DNA from 2 places in the Faecalibacterium sp. IP-3-29 genome. Region 2 is predicted to be linked to the other one. Evidence: predicted binding sites of a transcription regulator. Region 2 holds the regulator's gene; the other holds the start of a gene.
The links. Region 2 encodes HrcA, which represses chaperone genes, less so after heat shock. Its sites were predicted from a motif close to TGTTAGCACTCNNNNNNNNNGAGTGCTAACA; they were not measured.

Region 1 (7,245 bases), 750 kb from region 2:
GAGTTCGTTGGAACCCTGTGCCCGGCGCTGCTCCAGATCGTTCAGAATGATGTCACTGCCCAGATTCGAGGTCAGGATGATCACCGTGTTCTTGAAGTCCACGGTACGGCCCTGGCTGTCGGTGATGCGGCCATCGTCCAGCACCTGCAGCAGGATGTTGAACACATCGGGGTGGGCCTTTTCCACCTCATCGAACAGCACCACGCTGTAGGGTTTGCGGCGGACAGCCTCGGTCAGCTGGCCGCCCTCCTCATAACCCACGTATCCCGGAGGCGCGCCGATCAGGCGGCTGACGCTGAACTTCTCCATATACTCCGTCATATCGATACGCACCATGTTGCGTTCATCGTCAAACAGAGCCTGTGCCAGCGCCTTGGCCAGCTCGGTCTTGCCCACACCGGTGGGGCCGAGGAAGAGGAAGCTGCCGATGGGGCGGTTGGGGTTTGCGATCCCGGCGCGGCTGCGCAGGATGGCCTCGCTCACCTTGGTCACGGCCTCGTCCTGACCGATGACTCTCTTGTGGAGCACATCGTCCAGGTGCAGCAGCTTCTCGCGCTCGCCCTCCACCAGCTTCTCCACCGGGATGCCGGTCCAGCGGGCCACGATGCGGGCAATTTCCTCGTCGGTCACACGGTCACGCAGGAGGCTGTCCTCCTTCTTCTCGTTGGCCAGCTTTTCCTCCGCTTCCAGCTGTTTCTGCAGCTCGGGCAGCTTGCCGTATTTCAGCTCAGCAGCCTTGTTCAGGTCATACTCACGCTGGGCTTTCTCAATGGCGGCATTGGTCTGCTCGATCTGCTCACGCAGGGTCTGTACCTTGCCAATGGCGTTCTTCTCGTTTTCCCACTTTGCCTTCATGCTGCGGAACTTATCCTGCAGCTCGGCCAGTTCCTTTTCCAGCTCATGCAGGCGGCTCTGGCTCAGGGCATCGGTCTCCTTTTTCAGGCTGACCTGCTCGATCTGCAGCTGGGTGATGCGGTGGGCCAGATCATCCATCTCGCTGGGCATACTGTCCATCTCAGTCTTGATCATGGCGCAGGCTTCATCCACCAGGTCGATGGCCTTATCCGGCAGGAAACGGTCGGTGATATAGCGGTCAGAGAGGGTTGCGGCGGCGATCAGCGCATTATCGCTGATCTTCACGCCGTGGAACACCTCATAGCGCTCCTTCAGGCCACGCAGGATGGAAATGGTGTCCTCCACCGTGGGCTCATCCACCTGCACCGGCTGGAACCGGCGCTCCAGAGCGGGGTCTTTTTCGATATACTGGCGGTACTCGTCCAGCGTGGTCGCGCCGATGCAGTGCAGCTCACCCCGGGCCAGCATGGGCTTGAGCAGGTTGCCTGCATCCATGGCACCGTCGGTCTTGCCCGCACCCACGATGGTGTGCAGCTCATCAATGAAGAGGATGATCTTGCCCTCGCTCTTCTTGACCTCATTCAGGACGCTCTTCAGGCGCTCCTCAAACTCGCCGCGGTACTTTGCACCGGCCACCAGCGCGCCCATGTCCAGGCTGAACACGGTGCGGTTCTTCAGGTTCTCGGGCACATCGCCGCGCACGATCCGCTGGGCCAGACCCTCGGCGATGGCAGTCTTGCCAACGCCGGGCTCACCGATCAGGCAGGGGTTGTTCTTGGTCTTACGGGACAGGATACGGATGACGTTGCGGATCTCCTGATCACGGCCGATCACGGGGTCCAGCTTCTGCTTCCGGGCCAGATCGACCAGATCCTGGCCATATTTCTGCAGAGCGTTGTAGGTATCCTCGGGGTTGTCGTTGGTCACGCGCTGGTTGCCGCGCACGGCAGTCAGCTGCTGCAGGAACGCATCCTTCTTGATGTTGAAGTCGCGGAACAGCTCCGTGGTGTTCTGGGTCGGCTCATCCAGCAGGCCCAGGAACACATGCTCCACACTGACGTATTCGTCCTTCATGGCCTTGGCTTCCCGGGCGGCGGCGCTCAGGACTTTATCCGTTGCCTGCGAGATATAGACCTTGTCCGGGTCACGGCCGGAGCCGGACACCCGGGGCAGGGCTGACAGCTTTTCGGCCACAGCAGCGGCAAAGCTGCCCGGGTCCACGTTCAGCTTCTGCAGAAGCTGCGGGATCAGGCCCTGCTCCTGCGAAGCCAGGGCGTGCAGCAGATGTTCCGGCTCCAAAGCGTTGTGCTGGTACTCCACCGCCAGCTGCTGGGCAGCCTGCAGAGCTTCCAGCGTTTTCTGCGTATATTGATTGGTATTCATAGAATCGACCTCCATTCGTACCGGAAATGTTATTTCAGCAGTCTTTCAGATCGATTGCCATTTCATTTTTAGCACTCTATCTGTTCGACTGCTAAAACTATACTCCAAACACCCCACTTTGTCAATAGGGTTTTCGATGGTACGGCAACAATTCACAAATTGTTTGCAAACAAGACAAAAATGCCGCCCCGGCAGACCCGAAGCGGCACAAGTTCTCTTGATATGGGGGGCAGGACACTCAGCTCACCACTGCGCTTTCCGTCAGCGCATCGGTGACGGCATCCATCAGGGCAACCATGGTGCAGTAGTTCTCACCGTAGGTGCCGGTGTAGGAGGAATAGGTATCGATCTGCTCCTGGGTGGGCACGATGTCCAGTGTCTCGGCCACTGCCTGATAGAGCAGGGCCTCCTTGGAGTAGGTGGTGATGCTGTCGCTCATCCCCTCCAGCAGGGCATCGGCGTTCTCATAGCCAGCGGCGGTCTGCACAAAGCTGTCCAGATCGTAGCCGTAGTAGTTGGCCATGGTGTAGTAGTAGTTCAGGCACTGGTTCACCTGATAATCGGTGACCTCCTTGGGCAGCTCCTTGAAGGTGGAGTTTGCCAGCAGGTCGTCCATGATGGCGTTCTGCAGGTTGGTGTTGTAAAGCATCTTCTGGTAGAGCGCTTTCAGCTCCTCCACGGTGTGAACATCATCGCTCTCGCCGTAGTTCTCGGCCACCCACGCGTCGGTCAGCTCGGGCAGGACCTTCTCGCTGATGTAGTTCAGGGTAACGGAGAACACAGCCTTTTTGCCGCTCAGGACAACGGTGTTGCCCTCGGAATCGGTAGAATCGCTGTATCCCTCCGGGAAGGTCACGGTGACATCAAAGGTCTCGCCGGGGGTGTGGCCTACGATCTGATCCTCAAAGCCATCGACGAAAGTACCGCTGCCCAGGGTCAGGCTGTAGCCGCTGTAAGTGCCGCCGCTGAACGCAACGCCATCCACGGAACCGGCATAGTCGATGTTGACGGTATCGCCGTCCGCTGCGGCACGGTCCGTCACCTGCTTCTCGGTGGCGTGGTCGCTGAGCAGGCTGTCGATCTCGCTCTGGATCTCCTCCTCGGTGGGCTCGATCTCAGAACGCTTGAAGGTAAGGCTTGCAAAGTTCTCGGGCAGGGTGACATAGTCAAGCGCTTTCACGCCCTCCCAGTAGCCATTCTCGTCCAGACCGCTGCTGTAGGAGAAGTTCTCGTAATCGTAATCTTCCGCGCTGCCGTAAACAGCGGCGGCTGTGCTGGAAGCGGCAGAAGAAGAATCAGCGGACTTGGAGCAGCCTGCTGCGCCCAGCACCAGCGCACCGGCGCAGAGCAGGCAGACCGCCTTTGTGATGATCTTTTTCAAAATAAAGTTCCTCCTGTTGGAACACCGGCATCCCGCCGGGTTCAGATTCGGGTCGCATAGTACAGACCTTATTATAAAGGGCAAAAGTGAAAAAGAAAAGAATTTTGCAGAAATTCCACAAATAGAGCGCCGGGTTTGTCCGACTTTTGCGGGGCACCGACCGAAAAAGCGGCTTTTCCGGTGGAAATGCCCGCCCGGTTCTGTTAAAATAAAGGAGATACGAGAAACCCCGGGCGCTTCCTTCCGCGGGAAGCGCCCGATACAAACGGAGGAACACCCCATGGATTACAACAAAGCCGCCCTTGAAATGCACGAGACCCACCACGGCAAGGTGGGCATTACCAGCAAGGTGGAGGTCAAGACTCGTGATGACCTGTCTACCGCCTACACCCCCGGCGTTGCCGAGCCCTGCCGCAAGATCAAGGAAAACCCCGACGATGTTTATAAGTACACCTTCAAGGGCAACATGGTGGCCGTTGTCTCCAACGGCACCGCCGTGCTGGGCCTGGGTGACATCGGCCCCGAGGCTGGTCTGCCTGTGATGGAGGGCAAGGCCGTGCTGTTCAAGGAGTTCGGCGGCGTGGATGCCTTCCCCATCTGCATCGATGCCCACGATGCCGCCAGTGTGATCGCGGCCTGCAAGGCCATTGCCCCCACCTTTGGCGGCATCAATCTGGAGGATATCAAGAGCCCCGAGTGCTTCGAGATCGAAGAGACGCTGGAGCGGGAGCTGGATATTCCCGTGTTCCACGATGACCAGCACGGCACCGCCATCGTGGTGACCGCTGCCCTCATCAACGCCCTGCGCGTGGTGGGCAAAAAGATGGAGGACGTGCACATCGTCCTGAACGGCCCTGGCGCTGCCGGTACTGCCATCATCAAGATGCTGATGACCGCTGGCGCAAAGGATATCGTGGCCGTGGACCAGTTCGGCACCCTGTACAAGGGCTGCAACAGCGCCGAGGCCCACAAGAACTGGCTGGGCGAGGTGACCAACCCCCGCCAGATCAAGGGCGGCCTGAAGGAAGCCATCGAGGGAGCCGACGTGTTCATCGGCGTGTCCCGCCCCGGCATCCTGACCACCGAGCTGTGCAAGACCATGAACAAGGATGCCATCGTCTTTGCCATGGCCAACCCCACCCCGGAGATCATGCCGGACGAAGCCAAGGCAGGCGGCGTGCGCGTGATGGCCACCGGCCGCAGCGACTTCCCCAACCAGGTCAACAATGTGCTCTGCTTCCCCGGCCTGTTCAAGGGTGCTTTGAGCGTCCGCGCCCGCGATATCAACGACCAGATGAAGCTGGCCGCAGCCTATGCCATCGCTGACCTAATCACCGCTGCCGACCGCAGCGAGGAGAACATCATCCCCGGCGCGTTCGACCCCCGTGTGGCCGAGGCCGTGGCTGCTGCTGTGGCAAAGGCTGCCCGCGAGACCGGCGTTGCCCGCCTGTAAAGGGAGGAACACGAGATGAGGAACATCTCCGCACAAGCCATCACCGATGCCGTAGCCCGGCTCTGCATCGAGGCCAATACCCGCCTGCCGCAGGATGTGCAGGCGGCACTGGACAAGGCCCGGCAGGAAGAGCCCTGGCCGCTGGCAAAGAATACCCTGGACCTGCTGTGGTCTAACCTGAGCGCCGCCAGAGAAAAAGACCTGCCCATCTGCCAGGACACCGGCATGGCCTGCGTGTTCGTGGAGCTGGGCACCGATGTCCACATCGACGGCAGCTTTGAAGCCGCCATCCACGAGGGCGTGCGCCGCGGCTACACCGACGGCTACCTGCGCAAGAGCATCGTGGCTGACCCGCTGCGCCGGGGCAACACCGGCGACAACACCCCCGCAGCCATCACCGTTCATCTGGTGGACGGCGACGGCTGCACCATCACCGTGGCCCCCAAGGGCTTTGGCAGCGAGAACATGAGCCGCATCCAGATGCTCAAGCCCGCCGACGGCGTGGAGGGCTTCCGGAAGTTCGTGCTGGAGACCGTCCAGCTGGCCGGTTCCAACCCCTGCCCGCCCATCGTGCTGGGCATCGGCGTGGGCGGCAGCTTTGACAAGGTGGCCTATCTGGCCAAAAAGGCGCTGCTCCGCCCGCTGGATGTTCCCAACCCCGATCCCTACTATGCCGGTCTGGAGCGGGAGCTGCTGACCGCAATCAATGAGCTGGGCATCGGCCCGCAGGGCTTTGGCGGCCAGACCACCTGTCTGGGCCTTGCCATTGAGCAGATGCCCACCCATGTGGCGGGCCTGCCCGTGGCCGTGAACGTTTCCTGCCATGTCACCCGCCGCGCCAGCGCGACTTTATAAGGGTCAAACCTCTCCGTCAATGCTTCGCATTGCCACCTTTCCTAGTAGGAGAGGCCTTGGCAGCCGGGTAAAGCTTGCTGGATACGCCAGAGGCTCCCCTACCAGGGGAGCTGGCGGGCGCAAGCCCGACTGAGAGGTTGTACAAAGGAGAAACCTATGCAATATACCTTAACCACCCCCTGCACCGCCCAGGATCTGGCCCCCCTCAGGGCAGGCGATACCGTATTGCTCTCCGGCGTGGTATACACCGCCCGGGATCAGGCCCACAAGCGGATGATCGAAGCACTGGACCGGGGCGAACCGCTCCCCTTCGATCTTGAGGGCAGCGCCATTTACTATGTCGGCCCCACCCCGGAGCGCCCGGGTGAGGTCATCGGCTCTGCCGGCCCCACCACCAGCGGCCGGATGGATGCCATGAGCCCCCGCCTGCTGGACCTGGGCAACAAAATTATGATCGGCAAGGGCAAGCGGGATGCCGCTGTCAAGGAAGCCGTTGTCCGCAACGGCGCGGTCTATCTGGCCGCTCTGGGCGGTGCCGGTGCCCTGATGGCCAAACGCATCCAGACGCTGGAGGTCATCGCCTGGCCCGACCTCGGCTGTGAGGCCGTCCGCCGCCTGACCGTGCAGGATATGCCCCTGACTGTCATCCTGGATGCCCACGGCGGGGATCTGTATCTGGAAGGCCCGGAGGCCTACCGGAACCGCTGAGGAACAGCAGCCCCGGCTTCTGCTGAATGCTGTACATACGAAAAGGAGCTGTACCCCCGCGGGAGTACAGCTCCTTTTGCATTGCATTCTTTCTGATCAGCTGCGCTTTGCCAGCAGAGCCTCAATCTTCTTGATGGGATCGATGATGCTGGAAACAGACATATCGTGGTTCAGTGCTACCACAAAGTAGGCAGCATACTTGGAGACATCCACGTCAACATACCAGTCGCGGGTCAGCAGCTCGGGCTGGCGGTAGGTCAGGTTGGTGCCCACAACGTAGTCCAGCTTGCCATCGGCAACTGCCTGATCGAACTTCTTCAGGCCGCTGGTGAACAGCGGGAAGGTTGCGTTGGCAATGATGCGGGCAGCACCGCGCTCCTTCAGGTTGCCGGCAACCTCCAGCATGCTCTCGCCGGAAGCGATGATATCGTCGGCGATGAAAACAGTCTTGCCCTCAACGGAATCGCCCAGATACTCGTGTGCCACAATGGGGTTGCGGCCGTTCACCACGCGGGTGTAATCGCGGCGCTTGTAGAACATGCCCAGGTTGCAGCCCAGCACGCTGGAGAAGTACATGTTGCGGTTCATGGCACCCTCGTCGGGGCTGACC
Region 2 (7,245 bases):
GCCAGCACGTCTGCGGCCTGGTTGGAGTAGGGGTATACCCGCCCGGCCTCATCGGTGCGGGTGTACAGGCCCAGCGCCGCGAACCATTCCAGCGGTGCGGCGGCATCCACCGCGGCCAGCAGGGGCCGCAGGGCGGCGGGGTCAGCGGTGAAATACTGCTCCGGTGCAATGCCGGTGTTGCCCAGATTGCAGCGGCCGTTGCCGGTGGCCAACAGCTTTTTGCCGCACCTGGGGTTGCGGTCCAGCACCGTCACCCGCACTGCCCCTGCCGGGGCAGACTGGGCGGCGGCCAATGCGGCGGCAAGGCCCGCTGCACCGCCGCCCAATATCACGATCTGCTGCATAAGAGCACCCCCTCAGAAATCCATACATTTTATTATAACATACACAGCAGCAAAAGGATAGAAGAATGCCCCAAATTTGCAGCGAATAATCTTTGACGAAAGCCTTGACAGAAAAAGCAGAATTTGGTAGTGTTGATTCGACGGAATTGCGTGGTTTCGCAGGCTGTGGAAATGCGGCCGGAAAAGGGCAGAGAGTTGGGACTCTGCTGAGGAGAAGCTGAATATGTGGAAGAAAAAAGAAAGATGGACGGCAGCTGCGCTGCTGCTGGCGATGGTCGTGGTGACAGGTCTGTGCTGGTACATCCTGTACATCCGGCAGCAGTTCTATGACGAAGGCACCCGCAACCTGCTGGAGACCTATGAGCAGGTGGATAAGTCGTTTACCATCTTCAGCCGGAGCAACTGGAACATGCTGAACGAGTGGGGCAAGAGCCTGCAGGCTGCCAATGAGGAGGGCCTGGCGGAGGAACGCCTGCGTAGCTATGAGGCCGAGCGGGAGATCTGGCGGTACAGCAGCGTGTATCTGTTCAATGAAAACTGCGAATATTGGAGCATCCGGGGCAAGCATGAAAAAGTGGATCACCTCTGGACGGCCTTTGAGGAGATGTACCGCACCGGCAAGCCTACGGTGTCCAGCTACATCATGCGGAGCGGGGAGCGCCGGGTGGTATACTCTGCGCCCATTGCGCCGGTGGAGATCGATGGTACCACCTACACCAGCCTTGCCGTGAGCTATCGGAATAAGACCATAGAGGAATTGATCGGCGGCAGTGCTTACGGCGGCCAGAGCGACTGCTACATCATCCATCCCGATGGCGATGTGATGCTCTCGGAGGAGCCCAAGAGCGAGATCGAGGACTGGATGGACAACCTGTTCGACTACCTGCAGAAGTATGCGCAGGTGGATGCGGGCACACTGACCCGGGCCCGGCAGGACGTGGCAGAGGGCCGCAGCGGCAGCCTTTCCTGCTGGCTTGAGGGCAAGAGCTATTATCTGGTCTACCAGCCTGTGGGCTTTCAGGATCTGTCCATTGTGGGCATCGTCGGCCGTGACGTGGTGGACAGTGGAATGCGGAAGATCCAGAACGCCACCATCCTGCTGCTGGCTGGGCTGTTCTTCTGCGCAGGCATCGTGCTGGTGCACGGTGTCCGCATCGATGCCCGCCTGCGCGTGGAGGAAAAGGAGCGCGCCCTCCGGCAGGAAGAGGAGGCCCGCCAGCAGATGGAGGACCTGGCCAACACCGACGGCCTGACCGGACTGTATAATGAACGCTATTTTGACGCATTGCTGAAAGAAAACGAGCTGAACAGGACACCGTTTGTCCTGTTCTACCTCGACCTTGACCGTTTCAAGCCTGTGAACGACCGTTACGGCCACGATGTGGGCGACCAGCTGCTCAAGGAGGTGGCCAGCCGCCTGCGGGGCTGCGTGCGGGAGAGCGATGCGGTGTTCCGCATCGGCGGGGATGAGTTCGCTCTCATCGTCAACGGAGCCGTAACGGAGGGGTTCTGCAAGAGCCGGGTGGAAAAGATCAAGGCAGCCATCCGGGAGCCTTACCGCCTGAAGGATGCAGAGGTGCAGGTTAGCACCAGCTGCGGCTGTGCGGTCTACCCCTGCGACAGCGACGATGTGCGTGCCATCCGCATCCTGGCCGACCACCGGATGTATGAGGATAAGCAGCGCTCCGGCAGGAGCTGCGAGTGACGAGAACGATAAAAGATTTCTCCCAGTTTCTTGTGCTTTCTCCCAAAATGAGCGTATAATTGGGAGAAGGAAGAACGGGCTGGGAGAAGGAATGGGTGAATCATGCGTACATTTGATTATAAAAAGATTGCAGAATACTCCTGGGATAATGAGGTCTTGTCTTATGTTGCGAAGATCCATGAATGCAAGGGGCGGCAGGAACTATATCTGAAACAAAGGCCCGCTGAATTGGAGCGGCTGGTGGAGATCGCAAAGATCCAAAGTACAGAGTCCTCCAATCGGATCGAAGGGATCATCACGACCAATGCGCGCCTGAAACAGCTGGTTGAAGATAAAACGACTCCACGTAACCGGGACGAAATGGAGATATTGGGATATCGGAATGTTTTAAATCTCATCCACGAGAACTATGCCTATATTCCGGTAGAGCCGGGGTACATCCTGCAACTGCACCGTGATCTGCTGAAATATACGAATTTGACCTATCGAGGACATTTTAAGACTACACCCAATGAGATCGATATGACCCTTCCCAGCGGGGAACGCCATGTGCTGTTCCGCCCGCTGGAACCATACGAGACACCGGGTGCTGTGGAGGCACTTTGCTGCACTTATCAGGATGTGCTGCATAGAGAACTCGTTGATCCCCTGCTTTTGATCCCCTGTTTTATCTTGGATTTTCTCTGTATCCATCCTTTCAATGATGGTAACGGCAGAATGAGCCGGCTGCTGACCCTTTTGATGCTGTATCAGAATGGATATGTTGTGGGGCAGTACATCAGCATTGAAAAAGCAATTGCAGAGACTAAGGATGAGTACTATGCAGCACTGGCGCAGGCTGATCAGCACTGGCATGAGGAGGAAAATGACCCGACACCGTTCATCAAATATATGCTGGCGGTGATCTGCTCCTGTTATCAGGATTTTGAGCAGCGGGTCGATCTGGTTGGCGGGGGACAGAAGCGCGTGACGGCGTACGAACGAGTGCGCAGTTATGCGATGGAAAGGCTGGGAGCCTTTACAAAACAGGAGGCCGCAGAGGCCTGCCCGGGCTTTGGTACAAGCTCGATTGAAAGCGCGCTGAAAAAACTGACAGAGGAGGGCGTTCTGGAGAGGATCGGCGCGGGTAGAAAGACGCAGTATGTGCGCAGGTAAGGCTCCGGCCGGAGCTGAATGAATAATTCCCTTCCTGTTTCCACAGAATAACCATACTTCACAGAAATCTGGAAGCAAAACCGGAACATGGAAAGGAAGGGAACCTTATGAAAGCAACCGGCATCGTGCGCCGCATCGATGAGCTGGGGCGGGTGGTCATCCCCAAGGAGATCCGCCGCACCCAGCGCATCCGCAGGGGAGACCCGCTGGAGATCTTCACAACAGGGGACGGCGAGGTCATCTTCAAAAAGTATTCGCCCATGGGGGAACTGAGCGGGGTAACGGCCCAGTATGTGGATGTGCTGAGCAAGTGCTTTGCCCTGACGGCCTTTGTCTCAGACCGGGACCGCATTCTGGCGGCATCCGGTGCGGGCAGGCGGGATCTGGCAGACCGCAGCGTGAGCCAGCCGCTGGAAAAGCTGATGGACAGCCGCAAGCCCTACCAGAGCGATGGCAGCCCCGAAAAGGCATTGCTGCCCTGTGAGGGCTCACCCCGGGCGCTGCTGTGCGCTGTGCCCATCATTGCGGCGGGGGATGTCACCGGCAGTGTGGGCCTGCTTACGGAGGACCGCACTGCCCAGCCCGATGCCGCCCAGCTCAAGGCGGTGAACGTGGCGGCGGCATTTCTGGCAAAGCAGATGGAGGAATGATCTATTATATAGGAGAGCCGCCGCAGGGCGGCTCTTTTTTTGTGCGGCCTTTATGACAGAATTATGAATCTTTCAAAACTTTTCTGAGAAGCTATTGACAGCGCCGCAAAATTGGATATAATGGTCTTAGCACTCAGGAAGAAGGAGTGCTAAAGAACAAAAAGCGAACGAAGGAGGCAGGCGCTATGACGATGGATGCACGCAAACAGCGTGTCTTGCAGGCGATCGTTGCGCTGTATGGCCTCGAGGGCGAGCCCGTGGGCAGCAGTGTGCTGGCAAACTACTTTGATATGGCAGTTTCCAGTGCCACGCTGCGCAACGAGATGGCCGCGCTGACCAAGCTGGGTCTGCTGGAGCAGCCCCACACCAGCGCAGGCCGTGTCCCCAGTGCCAAGGGCTACCGTTATTATCTGGATCATCTTCTCACCGATGACCAGCCGCTGGACCGTGTGACCCGCGCCCGTGTGGACGCGGTGTTCGCAAGCCTTGACCATGAGCCGGAAAAGCTGGCACAGGGTGCCGCCAAGGCGCTGGCCGCCATCAGCGGCTGCACAGCCGCCGTCAGCACCCCCTGTGCTGAGGATCTCTGCATCGCCCACTACGAGGTGGTGCAGGTGGGCCGCAGCGCCGCAGCGGTGCTGGCTGTGACCACTGCCGGTTATGTCCGCACCCGTGTGGCGCGGGTCCGCACCGGTCTTTCCCGGGAAAATGCAGCGGCGCTTGCCGCCCTGCTCAACCGGAACCTGACCTTTGTGGCTCCTGTTGATCTGTCGCCCCGGCTCCTTGCAGAGCTGTGCAGTCAGATCAGCCCGGAGCTGGTGCCGGTGATCAGCGCCGCCGCCGCCATCCTGCAGGATTCCACCCAGCCCCATGTGTATCTGGGTGGTGAGCAGTACCTGCTGGACTGGCCCCAGCTGGACGGCAAGGTGGGCAGCATCCTGAGCCTGCTGAACGACGAAGAGCAGGCCGCCGCCCTCATTGCACCCCCGGCAGAGCAGAGCGAAAGCATCCTGCTGGGCGAGGATCTGGAACCTCAGATTCCTGGCCTGTGCATCGTGAGTGACCGGTATCTGGTGGGCGGAGGCCTCTGGGGCTCCGTGGCCCTCATCGGCCCCACCCGGATGCCCTTCCAGAAGCTGATGCCGCTGCTCCACACCTTTGCCGACCAGCTTGGCGAAGGAATGAGCGGCAAACGAAAAGATACCCCGCAGGCAGCCGCACCCCGGCGGACTGTGATCTATAAGGAGGACCTGGAATGAGCGAAGAAACAAAAAAGACCCCGCAGGCAGAAGAACCTGCCGTGGAGCCCAACACCGCCGAGCAGGCCGCCCCGGAAACTGCACCTGAGCAGGCAGCGGCTCCCGAGACGAACGCTGAAGCGGCAGACCCCAAGAAAAAGGATGGCTTCTTCAACAAGAAGGCCCGGGAGCTGGAGGCCGTGAAGGCAAAGCTGGACGCGGCTGAGAAGAATGCCAATCAGGCCAAGGATCAGCTGCTGCGGATGGCCGCCGAGTATGAGAACTACCGCAAGCGCTCCACCCGTGAGGCTGACCAGAAGTTCAACGACGGCGTGTCCTTTGCCGTGAACCAGATCATCCCCATTCTGGATACGCTGGAGATGGCGGCCAACGCCCCCACCACCGACGAGAACTACAAGAAGGGCGTGACCATGACACTGGACAAAGCCGCCAAGGCGCTGAGTGTCCTCCATGTGGAGGAGATCGAGGCGCTGGGCAAGCCCTTTGACCCCAACTTTATGAATGCCGTGCAGCAGATCCCCGCCCCCGATGGGCAGGAGAGCGGCACCGTGATCACGGTCTACCAGAAGGGCTACAAGCTGGGCGATAAGATCGTCCGCCATGCCACCGTTGTTGTGGCAGAGTGATTTTGCAAGACCCCGCAAGGGTTTTCAAATATAACATCCGCTTGGTAACATTTGAGCATCATATAAACAAAAAACGTTCTGAATTTGAGAGGAGCTTTCATTATGAGTAAGATCATTGGTATCGACCTTGGTACTACCAACAGCTGCGTGGCTGTTATGGAGGGCGGCGAGCCCGTTGTTATCGCAAACTCTGAGGGTGCACGCACCACCCCGTCTGTTGTCGGCTTCACCAAGACCGGCGACCGTCTGGTGGGTCAGGTCGCAAAGCGCCAGGCCATCACCAACCCTGAGAACACGGTGGCTTCCATCAAGCGTTATATGGGCACCGACCACAAGGTGACCCTGAACGGCAAGGAGTACACTCCCCAGCAGGTCAGCGCTATGATCCTGCAGAAGCTGAAGGCAGATGCTGAGGCTTATCTGGGCGAGACTGTCACCGATGCAGTCATCACCGTTCCTGCATACTTCAACGACAGCCAGCGTCAGGCAACCAAGGACGCAGGCACCATTGCCGGCCTGAACGTCAAGCGTATCATCAACGAGCCCACTGCCGCATCTCTGGCATACGGCATCGATAAGGAAGAGGACCAGAAGATCATGGTCTACGACCTGGGCGGCGGCACCTTCGATGTCTCCATCATCGAGATGGGCGACGGCGTGACCGAGGTTCTGGCCACCAACGGTGATACCCACCTGGGCGGCGATGACTTCGACCAGCGCATCATCGACTGGATGGCAGATGCGTTCCAGAACGAGAACGGCATCGACCTGCGCAAGGATAAGATGGCCGCACAGCGCCTGAAGGAAGCTGCTGAGAAGGCAAAGATCGAGCTGTCCAGCGCAATGAGCAGCCAGATCAACCTGCCCTTCATCACTGCTGACGCTACCGGCCCCAAGCATCTGGATATGACCCTGACCCGCGCAAAGTTCAATGAGCTGACCGCTGATCTGGTCGACCGCACCATGACCCCTGTCCGCAAGGCTCTGCAGGATGCAGGCCTGCGTCCCTCTGACCTGAAGAAGGTCCTGATGGTCGGTGGTTCCACCCGTATCCCCGCTGTCTACGATGCAGTCAAGAAGGAACTGAACTGTGAGCCCTTCAAGGGCATCAACCCCGATGAGTGCGTGGCTGTGGGCGCTGCCATCCAGGGCGGCGTTCTGCAGGGCGATGTCAAGGGCCTGCTGCTGCTGGATGTCACCCCGCTGAGCCTGGGCATTGAGACCCTGGGCGGCGTGTGCACCAAGATCATCGACCGCAACACCACCATCCCCACCCACAAGAGCCAGGTGTTCTCCACTGCTGCTGATAACCAGCCCTCTGTTGAGATCAACGTTCTGCAGGGCGAGCGTGAGTTTGCCCGTGACAACAAGAGCCTGGGTGTGTTCCACCTGGATGGCATTGCTCCGGCTCCCCGTGGTGTGCCTCAGATCGAAGTCACCTTCGATATCGATGCAAACGGCATCGTGAAGGTCAGCGCGAAGGATCTGGGCACCGGCAAGGAGCAG

Region 1: a site for HrcA is predicted at 2,305-2,335, ahead of clpB (ATP-dependent chaperone ClpB). Genes of this name have one in related genera too.

What each region holds. Positions count from the first base shown of each region.
Region 1 is NZ_CP094471.1:593,403-600,647, reverse strand. It holds gene clpB (ATP-dependent chaperone ClpB) at 1-2,238, opposite strand, end outside; gene MTP40_RS02770 (trigger factor) at 2,477-3,619, opposite strand; gene MTP40_RS02765 (NAD(P)-dependent malic enzyme) at 3,900-5,072, shown strand; gene MTP40_RS02760 (fumarate hydratase) at 5,088-5,927, shown strand; gene MTP40_RS02755 (Fe-S-containing hydro-lyase) at 6,084-6,635, shown strand; gene MTP40_RS02750 (ribose-phosphate pyrophosphokinase) at 6,732-7,245, opposite strand, start outside.
Region 2 is NZ_CP094471.1:2,847,395-2,854,639, reverse strand. It holds gene MTP40_RS13715 (NAD(P)/FAD-dependent oxidoreductase) at 1-344, opposite strand, end outside; gene MTP40_RS13710 (sensor domain-containing diguanylate cyclase) at 568-2,049, shown strand; gene MTP40_RS13705 (Fic family protein) at 2,152-3,204, shown strand; gene MTP40_RS13700 (stage V sporulation T C-terminal domain-containing protein) at 3,312-3,854, shown strand; gene hrcA (heat-inducible transcriptional repressor HrcA) at 4,040-5,113, shown strand; gene grpE (nucleotide exchange factor GrpE) at 5,110-5,739, shown strand; gene dnaK (molecular chaperone DnaK) at 5,842-7,245, shown strand, end outside.